DNA from 2 places in the Paenibacillus sp. FSL K6-1566 genome. Region 2 is predicted to be linked to the other one. Evidence: riboswitches for the same ligand, from Rfam matches in the RefSeq annotation. Region 2 holds a riboswitch; the other holds the start of a gene.
What was found. A riboswitch is a leader RNA that binds a small molecule or an ion and turns the genes downstream of it on or off. The one in region 2 is predicted to bind cyclic di-GMP.
Positions count from the first base shown of each region.

Region 1: it holds a riboswitch for cyclic di-GMP, as region 2 does, so the genes downstream of both, NST08_RS28490 (hypothetical protein) here and NST08_RS16920 (non-ribosomal peptide synthetase) in region 2, are expected to answer to the same signal.

Region 1 covers NZ_JBBOSR010000001.1:6,357,721-6,364,481, reverse strand. Annotated here, with positions in the region: gene NST08_RS28505 (TetR/AcrR family transcriptional regulator) at 1-588, shown strand, start outside; gene NST08_RS28500 (MFS transporter) at 679-2,040, shown strand; gene NST08_RS28495 (FMN-dependent NADH-azoreductase) at 2,095-2,709, shown strand; cyclic di-GMP riboswitch class I at 2,908-3,002, shown strand; cyclic di-GMP riboswitch class I at 3,271-3,365, shown strand; gene NST08_RS28490 (hypothetical protein) at 3,522-4,070, shown strand; gene NST08_RS29990 (helix-turn-helix transcriptional regulator) at 4,036-4,251, shown strand; gene NST08_RS28485 (aspartyl-phosphate phosphatase Spo0E family protein) at 4,727-4,948, shown strand; gene NST08_RS28480 (hypothetical protein) at 5,067-5,312, opposite strand; gene NST08_RS28475 (MarR family winged helix-turn-helix transcriptional regulator) at 5,562-5,990, shown strand; gene NST08_RS28470 (MFS transporter) at 5,983-6,761, shown strand, end outside.
Region 2 covers NZ_JBBOSR010000001.1:3,853,568-3,860,328, reverse strand. Annotated here, with positions in the region: gene NST08_RS16930 (ribulokinase) at 1-384, shown strand, start outside; gene NST08_RS16925 (hypothetical protein) at 410-2,455, shown strand; cyclic di-GMP riboswitch class I at 3,164-3,258, shown strand; gene NST08_RS16920 (non-ribosomal peptide synthetase) at 3,468-5,627, shown strand; gene NST08_RS16915 (hypothetical protein) at 5,641-5,826, shown strand; gene NST08_RS16910 (carbohydrate ABC transporter permease) at 5,955-6,761, opposite strand, start outside.

The sequences.
Region 1 (6,761 bases), 2.5 Mb from region 2:
AGTAGAGATCAACATATAAGCAGTGACGACAAGCTGCTGCAGGCCGCAATCGATCTGATATCCCGGAAGGGCTACAACGGCGTCACGACGCAGGAGATTGCCTCGGCAGCCGGGCTCAGCGAGAAGACTCTATTCCGAAAGTTCGGCAGCAAGCGAAATCTCCTGGAGATGGCGTTCGAACGCTATCATTACGGTCAAGAAATGACGAAGCTTTTCGCGGAGAAGCTCACGGGAGAGCTTACCGCGGATCTGATTCTGATCAGCCGGACGTACCATGACTTGATGATCCGGAACCGCAAGCTGATCACGATCAGCATCAAGGAGAGTGATCATCTCCCGGGACTTCGAGAGATGACCAGCAAGCATCCGAAGCAGTTTCTGGACGTGTTGACGAAATATTTTACGATCATGACGGAGAAGGGGAAGCTGGTTGCCGGAGATCCCGAGCTGCGGGCGATCTCGTTTATGATGATGAACTTTGGCGCATTCATGAACGAGCTGGATTCCAAGGAGATATTTCCTTCCGTAACGCTGGATGACTTTATTGAGGAGAGTGTGCGGATTTTTGCTAGGGCGTTAACCCCCTAGTTTTTTTTCAAAGCATACGTCAGTAAGTACTGACAGACATGCTAATCTCGCTGTTTAAAATTTTCTACTCACAAGGAGGGTGAAGCTCTAATGGAGACTCGGAAGCTGATGCGTGTCCTCATGTTCACGCTGTGTCTGTCCGCTATGAGCGGATTGATGTTTAACTTTGTCCTGCCGGACATGCGAGAGGAATTCAGCTTGAGCACCGCTCAGGTTAGCTGGGTAACTTCCTCGTATTCCCTGCTGTACGGGATCGGCACGGTTCTGTACGGGAAGCTGACCGAACGCTACCAGCTCAAAAATTTGCTGTCATTCGGTCTGCTGCTGTTCGCGGCCGGCTCTCTGGTCGGCCTCGTCTCCCAGGCATTCTGGATGGTCCTGGCTGCAAGATGCCTTCAGGCGATCGGCGCGGCGGCGATACCGGCGGCGGCAACGCTTATACCGATTCGCTACTTCCCGCCGGAGCGAAGAGGAGCAGCCATGGCGACAGCCTTTATTGGATTGTCCATCGGCAGCGCGCTTGGGCCGGTGGTGTCCTCGCTAGTGGCCGGCTTTGCTCATTGGCGCTGGCTGTTCAGCATCCCTTTGCTGATTCTCATCACGCTTCCTTTTTACCGGAAATATCTGAAGGACGAAGACCCTCAGGTGCCAGGATCATTCGACCTGCTGGGAGGCGGCCTGCTGGCTGTCGCGATCACTTGTCTGCTGCTGGGAATAACGAACGGAATCTGGTGGCTTCCGCTAGCCGGACTGCTGGTAGCCGCGTTGTTCATTGTCCGGATTCATCGTGCATCCGTCCCGTTCGTGAGCCCGGTTTTGTTCCGGAATCGAGAGTATTCGGTTAGGCTTGTCATCATGTTTCTGTTCAGCGGCGCGGCCTTTGCGCTGCATTTTCTAAGCCCGTTGCTGCTGGCAGAGATTCATGCGCTGCCTCCAGGTTGGATCGGATTTGTCATGGTGCCGGCCGCCGCGGCCTCCGCTCTGCTCGGGAAGACAGGGGGGAAGCTGGCCGATGCCAAAGGGAACACGTATCTGTTTCTAACCGGCATGATTATGTTGGTCGCGTGCTTTGTACTCTTATCCACGTTCTCCGCCATTTCAGCCGTCGCGGTTGCGTTCTTCCTGATTCTAGGCAATGTCGGGCAGACGTTCGGGATGATTGCACTATCCAATTCCGTCTCCCTCAGCTTAGCGAAAGAGCAGGCCGGCATCGGAATGGGGCTGATGCAGATGCTGAATTTTATTTCGGCCGGGATCGCTTCCGGTGTGTACGGAACAATGCTGGATATCCGCTCCGGGGTATCGTGGAACCCCTTGTATGCCTATGCCAAGGGACAAATTTACAGCAATATTTATCTGGTGCTAGCCGGGCTGCTGCTCGCCATGCTGATTTTCTATTCCCTAAGGTTCGGGAAAACGGAGCACGGTCATATAAGAGCGGCGGGAAGCTGATATCGCAGCTTTGAGTCCATTCACTTTGATTACAAAATATAGGAGGAGATTCTAATGACAACCACTTTATTCATTAAAGCCAACAACCGCCAAGGGGCCGTCACAAGCAGATTATACGACGCATTTTTCAATAGCTACCGCGAGGCACATCCGAATGATGCGGTGGTTGAGGTCGACCTGTACCGGGAACGCATTCCCCTTCTGGACGACATTATGATTAGCGGGAATTTCAAGTCAGCCATGAGCATGGAGCTTTCGGAGGAAGAGCAGGCCGTTCGGGACATCGTCAACCGGCACTTGGAGCAATTTCTTGCCGCCGACAAATTGGTGTTTGCCTTCCCGCTCTGGAATCTGACGGTTCCTGCAGTGCTGCATGCCTACCTGGACTACATGCATCATCCGCGTAAAACGTTCAAATATACGGAGCAGGGCTTGGTCGGTCTGTTGGGTGACAAAAAAGCAGCACTGCTGAATGCTAGAGGCGGGATCTATGCGGAGGGCGATCCATCCGAGATGGCGGTCAGCTTCGTAAAAAATCATCTCAACGTGTTCGGGATTACCGACATTACTACGATTATCATTGAGGGGCATAATCAATTCCGGGATCGAAGCGAGGAAATCATTGAGGAAGGCCTTCGGCGGGCAGCCGAAGCGGCAAAGCTTTTTTAAATCATGGAGAAGCTGGTTATTTTGACATATTACACGCTCTGCTAGTTACTTTGTGACAAAAAATTACAAAATTCAGCAGGTAATTGTCGGGAATTTGAGTCATGAAGCCTATATTCAATGAAAAACAATGTAAGTTATAGTTTGATTAGGTCATTCATTCAGAACTATATGTTGTATCTTTCGACAATTGAATCGTTCGTACGATAATCGCAAACCCACTGAAAAGTGGCGACGCAAAGCTATAGGGGCTAATGGGGTTCTGCATAGAACCGCGATGCCAGCCAGTTGCCGAATACGACGGAAGCCTCCGTCACTTCTTGCTAGTTACTACCTATGTCTACAAGCTGACGGAGGCTATTTGTTGTTCACAAATTTTTATAGGGAGGCTCCTGCAGTAACTGCCTGTTCCTTAAAAGTTACGGTCAATTGCCTGAAAGGAGGTGAATGATGCGGAACATGATTTCCCGCAGCGCGGTATAACTACAGCAGTTCAACTCTCAGCGGATAACAAGGAATATTCATGCGGCAGCGTCTTTGACAGCAAACCAATCGAATCGTTTCGTACGATAATAGCAAACCCACTGAAAAGTGGCGACGCAAAGCTATAGGGGCTAATGCGAATCTGCTAAGATACGTGATGCCAGCCAGTTGCCGAATACGACGGAAGCCTCCGTCCTATTTTGCTATGGTAATCTTCATGGATGGAGGTTTTTTATTTTTCGCTAAGAGCTACCGAATCTTCACAGCGGCGATAAATAGGAGATCGATTTCATTATTAATCACTTATTCTTAACAAGGAAGAAGGGAAAATAATGGGCCAAAGAACATTGCTGAAAGTAAACGATCATTTTCCTAATATCCTCAGCATCTCTGAAATTAAAGAAAGGCTGATCGAGCGAAAAGAAATCCTGTATCTGTTGCAAGAGGAAACCAGGAATATGAACGATTTGCTGTCTATACCTTATTTATTTGTGATTGCGGACCCAGAGGGAACCGTTATCGATTATTGCGGGACGGAGCTGTTAAAAGGTTATTTTGAAAGAAATCATTTGAAAATCGGAACATCTTCTGCTATGAACAAGGCGGGAATCAATGCCATTGCGTTATCCATGGAAAATCAATCGGTCTCAGTCGTAATCGGCGCCGAGCACAGCAATAAATTGTTTGCAGAGCTGTCCTGCGTTTGCACGCCAATACGAATAAATCATGTTATTATAGGCTACCTCAGCCTCTGTTTTCATTACTTTCACGAGGTTACATTTGTACTGCCCCTCATTGAACATCTGGCCAAAAATATTGAAGAAAAAGTTACCCCAAAAGGATCCCATGCTACAAAAAGAGCTGACCTACTCACTCTTTGACCAATATGAATTAACAAACCGCGAGAAAGAAATCGCCTACGAATGGCTGGAAAATAAAAACGTGCCTGAAATTGCGGATATTTATGGAATCAGTCAAAGCACGGTCCGTACTTTCATCAAAAAGATATACGCCAAAACGAGAGTCAATCATAAAGGGGCATTCCTAAGAAAATTTACATGAAGATATAGGCAATACATAAGCACTAATTACCCAATTATGGGTATTTTATTTATTAAAGTAAAATTTTATAATTATAGGCAAGCCACTGATGACAGATAGTTAAAATTTAAACCTAATTCATAATTCGTACAATCTATCGCAAACCCGTCGAAAGGGTGGTGACGCGAAGCTGCAGAGGCTGTTGTGGACGCTCATATGCAACCACGATCCCTGCAATTGGCCGAATACGACGGAAACCTCTGATCCGCCATGCGACAACGATTGAATAGGGAACTGTTTATTTTAGATAACCCTGCTGACCTGACGCCGCTGCAGAAACTGAATCGGGTAGCCTTCAACATTTCATGAAGAGGAGCATGCTTTAACGGTTTGTTCGTTTAGGAATGAGCGATCAACTCTCTGTTTGAGAAGGTTTGCCGCAAAAACGTTGGCAGCTGTCATAAATCACTTGCTACGATGGGGGTGGGTGGATGTGATGGTTTCTATAGAGAACGAACTGAAGCATGTATCCGACGAGCTCGAATATCTCAGGAGGGAACTTGAGCGAATGGCCGGCAGTCTTGAATTCGTACATCAAGATGTTGTCGCACTTTCGCAGTCGTTCGATAAGCTGATTGTCCGTTACATGGAATTAAAAAGCCATGAGGAAGAGATCAATAGAAAGTGCGCAAAGTTAAATAAACCAAGCCATGAGTAATAAGTCCTCCATAAAAAATAGAACCCCGGATGTCGATTCTCGACCTTCTGGGGTTATTTGCTTAAAGATATGGTGCTTCCAGCTTTAAGGGAAGCCATTTCAAGTCAGGTGCTTGGATTCAATCATTTTTCTGTACGAGCGAACAGCTGCTCCAATTATCCATTGTAATGTACCCGCGCCTAACAAGCGCGAAAATCGTATTGGTTCGGCAATACCATTCCAAGTTGGGTACAGATGGCGAATCACCGCTTGCCTTCGTCAAGACACCATCATACGTCCAGTATCCGCCTTTCTTCCAGCGGACAAGTCTCCCATGCTTCTTGGCCTGTTCCAGCGCTTCTTGTTGTATTTCCGATAACGTCAATTCATCCTCACCACACAAATCCTGTAATATCTGTCTAGAAGACGGATGGAATATACCAATTAAATCATATAAATCTGAATATATTCTGAATAACCTGTGTTGAAAAACGGTCGATGGGCATTGTTAGGTGAACTGATGCATCGTCGAGTAAAAGGATCAGAATACCAGACATTATGTCTGGACATTTTCGGAACACTACTCTATAATCAAATAGTTACCTTGAGTAACCAATTGGATGGAGGTTTCCCCATGAGCACCCACCGACATTTTTTTCAGCAGTACTTCAGACTGTACCGCCCGTTCGTCAATGAACTGAACCGGCGGCTCGAGGTTTTTGGGCTGTATTATGCCCAGTGGTCGATCATGTATTATCTGGACGCGAACCAATCGATGACCTTGGTGGAATTGTCCAAAGTTTTGTATGTAGAGAAGCCCACGGTGACTAGAACGGTGAACGCATTGATCAAGCTGGGTTATGTGGAGCAGATCCCGGCATCGGACAAGCGGGAGAAGCGAATCCGTTTATCAAGTAAGGGCATCGATGTCGCGTTGCAGATTCGTCAATTATTCGATGACTACGAGATGGAGATTATGGAAGGTGTCTCCGCTGAGGAACAAGCCAGCGTCATCCGTGTCATGGAGACAGTCAGGGATAACATTATAAGAAAAGGTGATTAACTTGCAGCAAGAAAACTCCCAAGATCGTTTATGGAGCAAGGACTTTTTGATTGTGTTCGGCGTCAATTTCCTGCTCTTTCTTTGTTTTTATCTATTGGTTGTTATTATGCCCACTTATGCAGCTGAGGAATTCCATGCATCGACTGGAATGGCCGGCTTTGCTTCCAGTATCTTCGTGGTGGGGGCGCTGATCGGGCGGCTGATCGGAGGCAGCATTATCGAGAGGGTCGGACGAAGACCGCTGCTGTTGACCGGATTGGTCTCATTCAGCGTCTTAATCGGTTTGTATTTCATCATTAACAGCTTAGCGGTGCTGCTCATCGTCCGTTTCCTCCACGGCCTGGCCTTCGCGCTGGCCTCTACCGCGACCGGCACGATTGCCGCGAGCTTGATTCCAAACTCGAGAAGGGGTGAAGGGACAGGTTATTATGGTGTCAGCATCATCATTGCATCGGCAATCGGCCCTTTCATCGGACTTATGATTCTGGAGCATGCCTCCATGACAGGCAATTTTGTCCTTTGTGCAATCCTGGGCGTGCTCTCATTGGTATCCTCGTTATTCATGCGCATTCCGAAGCTGGTGCTCACCGCCGAACAGGCACGGGAGATGAAGGGCTTCCGGCTATCCAACTTCATTGAGCTCAAGGCGCTTCCGATTTCGATCATAAGCTTTGTGATGGGCTTTGGATATTCGAGCATTTTGTCGTACCTGAAGATCTTTGCGGGGGAAATCGGGCTGGTGGAAGCGGCAACCTACTTCTTCATCGTGTA
Region 2 (6,761 bases):
ATCGAAGCCTTTACGGAAAGCGGCGTAGAAGTTCAGGAGCTTTACGCTTGCGGCGGATTGCCTCAGCGTAACCGGCTGCTGATGCAAATCTATGCCGATGTTACCGGCAAGGAAATCAAAGTTGCGGATACCGTTCAGACCGCTGCTTTTGGGGCAGCTATGTTCGGCGCCGTGGCGGCAGGCAAGGAACAGGGAGGCTTTGGGAGCATCGTAGAAGCTGCAGAAGCCATTGCCCGTGTTCGGGAAGAAACCTTTAAGCCGATTGAGGCTAATGTGCGCGTGTATGATCAATTGTACAAGGAATACAAACGACTTCATGATTATTTGGGAAGAGGCGAAAACGGGGTGCTGAAACGCTTAAAGTCATTAAAGAGCGGCCGGTAGCAACGTATCGGCAGCTTGGGCGATTGTGACAGCATCCGACGGAAAGGTATACATCGGCAGTACACCGAACGGGACGTTGTTTCAATATGATCCTGCTGAGGACACAATGCGGGCGATCGGCAAACCGGTACCTACCGATACCGTAATCTGGACGCTTGTAGCCGGGGAAGATGGCAAAGTATATGGAGGAACGGGATATTCCCAAACGCTGTTTGAATATGATCCCGCTTCCGACCAGACTCGAATTCTTAAATCCTTCAAGTCATCATCGAAAGAGTCGCATATCCGCAGCCTTGCTTACGATTCCGATCACCAAGCGATCTATGTGGGGGGCGCCGATGTCGCCAAGCTTTATAAATACGATCTCGCAAGCGGAACATCCACCGCGCTTCATCCGCCTGAGTTTAATGGCATGACCTCGGTTTATGACCTTCAGTATGCAGGGGGCAAATTATTCGTACGCGTGGATCCGGGACCCGTTATGTTCGTCTATGATCCTGATGCTGCCAGCTGGATCGTAAATAAAAATACGGCCTACAACGCCAGAGGATTCTCACCGTTAGCGCCTGACGGCAAAACGGTATTCTACACCTATTACGAGACCCTTCCGGGAGGCGCGCAGCAGTGGTCCCTTTATTCATACGACGTGAATACGGGAGCTTACGGCTCGCTGGGTGTGGATGTCAAAGGAGCAGGCGTCGCTTTTGGTTATGTACAGCTGGATCAGTCTAAATATCCGGGCTGGACCTTGGTCGGGTTGGCCGGAAATAGCGGCAGGGCATTTTATTACAATCTGGAAACCGGTATGATTGAGACGCCTGAGCTCCCGTTCCCGCCACAATTCGTAGAATTGTTTAACATCGGGAAGAGCATAGACGGGCAGATCTTGTCTGCCGGCTTCATCTCCGGCGGGGGCATGGGGATCTACTCGCCGACCCGCAACGAAACCAAACACTATCCTCAAATCGGCCAAGTCGAGGGATTCGGCTCTTTGAACGAAAAAATGTATTTTGGCGTTTATCCTAGAGCGACCATCTTTGAATACGATCCGGCCAAACCTTGGAACCGGACGGATCCTTCGGAACCGAATAACCCGCTGCGGCTTGGTCAGTTGGGTTTGGAGCAAGACCGGCCTGTAGCAATGCTCGGGGTTGAGGAAGAAAACCTGCTATACATCGGTTCCTATCCAATTGCAGGCAAAACAGGCGGTGCTCTAACCGTGTACAACCCGGATACCGGGAAGTTTGATGTGAAACGGGACATCATTGCTGGCCATTCGATCAATTCGCTGCTTTACAAAAATGGAAAGCTCTTCATGGGCACAGGCGCCATGACCGGCGGAGAGGGAAAGCTTGCCATATACGATACAGCATCCGGCCGGGTAGAACTGGAACAGGTGCCTGTTCCGGGGAAAAAAGCAGTAACGTCTTTGATATGGGGGCCGGACGGTAACGTTTGGGGAATGGCATTAGGGGCTCTGTTCATTTATGATCCGGAGCGCCGAGAAGTTATTTACAGCAACGACCTGTTTCCAGCCGCAGATTATACGCACAGCAATCCTCGCTTGACCGTTGGAACCGACGGCAACGTGTATGGGACTATTTTCACGCGATATGTTGCCGACCGTACGTACACGAGCAAGCTCTTCAAAATCGATGCAGCAAGCAAAGCACTTTCCATCTTGTTGGAAAGCAATGCGGAAAAGCTGGCACAGGACGACTTTGGCAACTTGTATTTCAAATACGGCAGCGAGCTGATGAAGTACAGCGACCCTAATTTAGTCGTACAACTAGATAAAGTACAGCTTGATGCCGAATCGCTCCAGCTTCACCCGGGAGATGAAGTCCGTTATTCTTACGAAGTCTTCCTTGAGAGAGGAAGAAAGACTAAGGAGTTATCCGGTGCTCACATAGAGTATTTGAGCAGCCGAGCGGATAAGGCGGAGATCGATCCAAAAGGAAAGATTATTGCCAAGCAACCGGGGCAGGCCGAGTTGTCGATTCGAATTACATTAAACGGGGTAACCGTTGAATCTAATAAAATCAAGGTAAAAATAACCGGACCTTTTTAAAACTGTTCATGACAGATAGCAATATGAGGCCGTTGTCCTGGACAACGGCTCTTTGCTTTATTGTCCAGTGATCCCAGTGATCCATTAGACAGCGAACTTGAAGAATGGAATTACCAAATGAGTTGAAATTATGGAAGTTTTCGCGTCGGATGGGAGTTGTCCTTATTAGTTATAAAACGGTATTTTAGTCCCGGATGACAAGAGACAAAAGTTATTGGATTTAATGATTCTCGTTGTTGTAATTAGGTCAATGGATATAGGTGTGAGGTTGAAAAATAGAACGATTGTCTTGATTATCCTTCATCCAATATCCGAGTAATAACAGAAGAATACACAAGGATATAGGACAATTAATACCGATTCTATTAGGGTAATGGCGTAATTTGTGGAATTCTGCCGAGGGACAAAAAACGTGTGTATGTCTCTGCTCTTAATCGATTTTTATTAGTAAAAACGTATCCTGTCTTCTGTATAAAATAGCTTTAATACATAGTTAGGTGAAGTTGAGTGGAGCGGCGAACAGCAAAAATTTAGTAAAAATTAACTATCGCGACCTAGAGTTTTATGATGGTTACTTATATCATCTAAACCATTCTTGAAAGACAATATTGAACAAAAGACCTATCGATTTTCAATTGGAAACAAGATACAGTAAATGTAAATCGAATACATAATATAATCATGGTTTACAAATTAAATACTATTTTTGTACGACAATAGCAAACCCACCGAAAGGTGGCGACGCAAAGCTATAGGGGCTAATGCGGGACCTACTGCAACCGCAATGCCAGCCAGTTGCCGAATACAACGGGAAACCTCCGTTTTATTCATTATTTTGAATTGATGAAAGGGGTTTTTTTGACGTTCCAAAAAACAACGGCGGCTTCGCTATAACAAAAAAACTAGTCTGGTGTTGAAGGGGGACGCTATTTCATTACAGAATGCTAAGAGGATTTTTCAGTTCGTTAACAATCAGACATTAATGAATCGATAATCCGGGAGGTTGATGGTCATGGAACAAACGACAAGTGAAGTAACAATTGAGGAATTGCCAGGAGGGGGATGGACCAACGATGAAAGAAACCGGGTTAGTTTTTCCCTTGATTTTGCAACGACCCGAAAACTCCATGAACTGGCGTTCAATTTCGGAATAACTGTGGATATGGCACTTATGGCTTGTTATGCGATTCTGCTTGCCAAATATACCGGCGAGGATGATCCTGTAATCGGGTATCTGTTGGAAAGACAGATGTTTCCTATACGTTACTCTCCTACTGTACATAAGCCATTAGGTAAGTTTCTGTTAGAGGTCAAGCATACCACGATGCAAGCACTCGAAGATCGGAATATGCGAAAGAATCTGAACGGCAATCCGTTCATCAAAGCGGCCTTTACTTGGCAAAGTGCCAATACCACTCCTTATGAATCCGATCAGTTGGGGACGTTTGAGCTTGCTTTGACGGCTTTTAAGAAGGAATCTATCATGATGCACATTGAATATTCGGCCCGGTTGTACAGAAAAGAAACGATCGAGCAGATGGGCGGCCATTTGAGCCGAATTGTGCATGAAGTGTTTGATTTCCCCGAGAATGCGATTGCCGACATACGCATGATGTCGGAAGTAGAGGAGAGACAGATTCAGGCTTTCAGCAGAACTAAGACGGACTATCCTTCCGGCCAAACGGTCCATTACTTGTTTGAGGAGCAGGTGCGCTTAAACCCCGATCGCCCGGCGGTCATGACCGAGGAGCATCGGATGTCCTATCGGGAATTGAACGAACACGCGAATCAGCTTGCAAAAGCACTGCAGTATTACGGCGTTAGGCCGGAGAGCGTCGTTGGCATTATCGCGGACCGGTCTGTCAGCATGATTGTCGGGCTTACAGCCATATTGAAAGCGGGCGGCGCATATATGCTCATCGAAGCCGATTCTCCGCGTGAAAGAATCGAATATATGCTCGAGGACAGTCAGGCGGGATTTTTGCTGGCCCCTTCCAGTTGGAAGCCTGACATTGCATTTAAAGGAAAAGTAATTTATTGGGACAACGAGCAGCAAAACCTCGACAACTGTTCCCATACGATATCTGCTGTAACCTCGCAAAGTTTAGCGTATATCATCTATACTTCCGGATCAACGGGGACACCGACAGGGGTCATGATTGAACATCGCAACATCGTAAGCCTGGTCAAGAATACCGATTATTTCAACTTTTCCAAGGAGCATCGAATTTTGCAAACCGGTAAAATTGCATCCGATGCGTCGACCTTTGAAATTTGGGGATCCCTTTTGAACGGATCTACCTTGTATTTGATGAATGACACGGACTCATTTGACATTCACAAATTGAAGGAAACCATCATCGACCACTTTATTACGGCTTGGTTCCTGACTACGGCTCAGTTCCATAATCTGGCCGAACTGGATCCGGGCGTCTTTCGCACGGTAGACACCTTGCTAATCGGCGGAGAAGCGTTATCGCCGAAGTACGTAAATGCCGTAAGGAAGAGGTGCCCCGATCTGCGGATGATCAATATGTACGGTCCGACGGAAAACACGACGTTCTCCACTTATTTCCCGATCGAACGTGATTTCGAAACCGCCATTCCAATTGGCAGACCAATATGCAATTCCTCCGCTTATATTCTTGATAAACAGTTAAATCTTCAGCCGGTCGGAGTAGTGGGAGAGCTTTGGGTCGGAGGAGACGGTATCGCGCGGGGGTATGTGAACCGGCTGGAATTGACAGAAGCCAAGTTTGTGGAACATCCGCTCCTTGGGGAACGGTTATATCGAACGGGGGATTTGGCCATGTGGCTGCCGGATGGCAATATCGAAATGATCGGGCGAATCGACGATCAAGTGAAGATCCGAGGGTATCGAGTGGAACCGGGAGAAATCGAGACTCGGCTATTGGAACACAATGGAATCTCGAAAGCCGCGGTAGCCATCAAAGCCGACAGAAGTGGAAATCCGATAATATGCGCGTATTTTGTTGCGAAACAGGTGTTGTCCGAAACGGAAGTGATGGCGTATTTAGCCCGAAATTTACCTGAATATTTCCTGCCCTCTCTTGTAGTACAAGTGGAAAGCTTGCCGCTCACCCCTAACGGGAAAGTCGATAAAAAAGCTCTGCCGGACCCTGATTTTCTTCGTCCGATGCTCGTTAACTGACACGAAGCGATAAATGAATCGAAAGCAAATGCTTAATAAGATTTGGCTGGACAAGGATGCCGAGCAAATCGAGACCGCATATTTGACCAAATCCGTCGATCCTTTATATACAGACAGCACCATTGATGGATGGGAGGACACCGTTTCCAATAACCGAAGCGATCATACGGGAATGAATTGTCCACCCGGCGCATCATAGCCGCAAAAAGGGGCCGTTTCTCAAGATCTAAGATCATGTGGAACGGCCCCTATTTTCAGTATGTTTTACTATAAAACGTAAAGAGAATGGCATAGATCTCTATAATCTGTTGTCCTGGGTGGGTGATGCTACTCTTTAACCGAACCCAGTGTAATCCCGTGAATGAAGAAGCGCTGGAGGAACGGATAGACGATGAGGACGGGCAGCATCGCGATGAAGATCTTGGCGGCATCGAGTGTCCGGTTGGACAACTCCGACAAGCGGCGGTACTGGTCCTCAGACATCGTCGATGGATCGACCGAGACGACAAGCTGCTGGATATACGTCTGGAGTGGATAGAATTGTTCACGGGACATGAAGATCAGACCGTACAAAAATTCATTCCAGTGATACACGATACTGAACAGCGAGACGGTCGCCAGCACCGGCACGGCCAGCGGGATGTAGATCTTGAACAGGATGTACCATGGTCCCGCGCCGTCGACCAGGGCGGCTTCATCCAGCTCCTTGGGCAGGTTGCGAAAGAAGTTCATCGTGAGGATGACGTTGAAGACGAGGGTCTGCGCACCGCCGACCAGGACAAGTGCCCAGATGCTGTTCAGCATGTTGAGCTCTTTGACCGTCAGATAAAGCGGGATCAGGCCGCCGTTGAATAACATCGTGAAAATGAGAATCCACATGAACACATTGCGCCCCTTGAGCTCTTTCGCTGTCCGCGAGAGCGGATAAGACATGAGCACAACCATGATAAAGTTGAGCGTAACCCCCAGCAGCACTCGCTGGGTCGAGATCCAGAAGGACCGGAAGAACTGATTGTCATTGAGAATCTGGGCATATGCGTTAAGATTGAAATCGACCGGCCATAGCCAGACCTTGCCGGCCGCAGCGGCTGAGTTGGAGCTAAGCGAAAGGGAGAGCGTGTACCAGATCGGCAG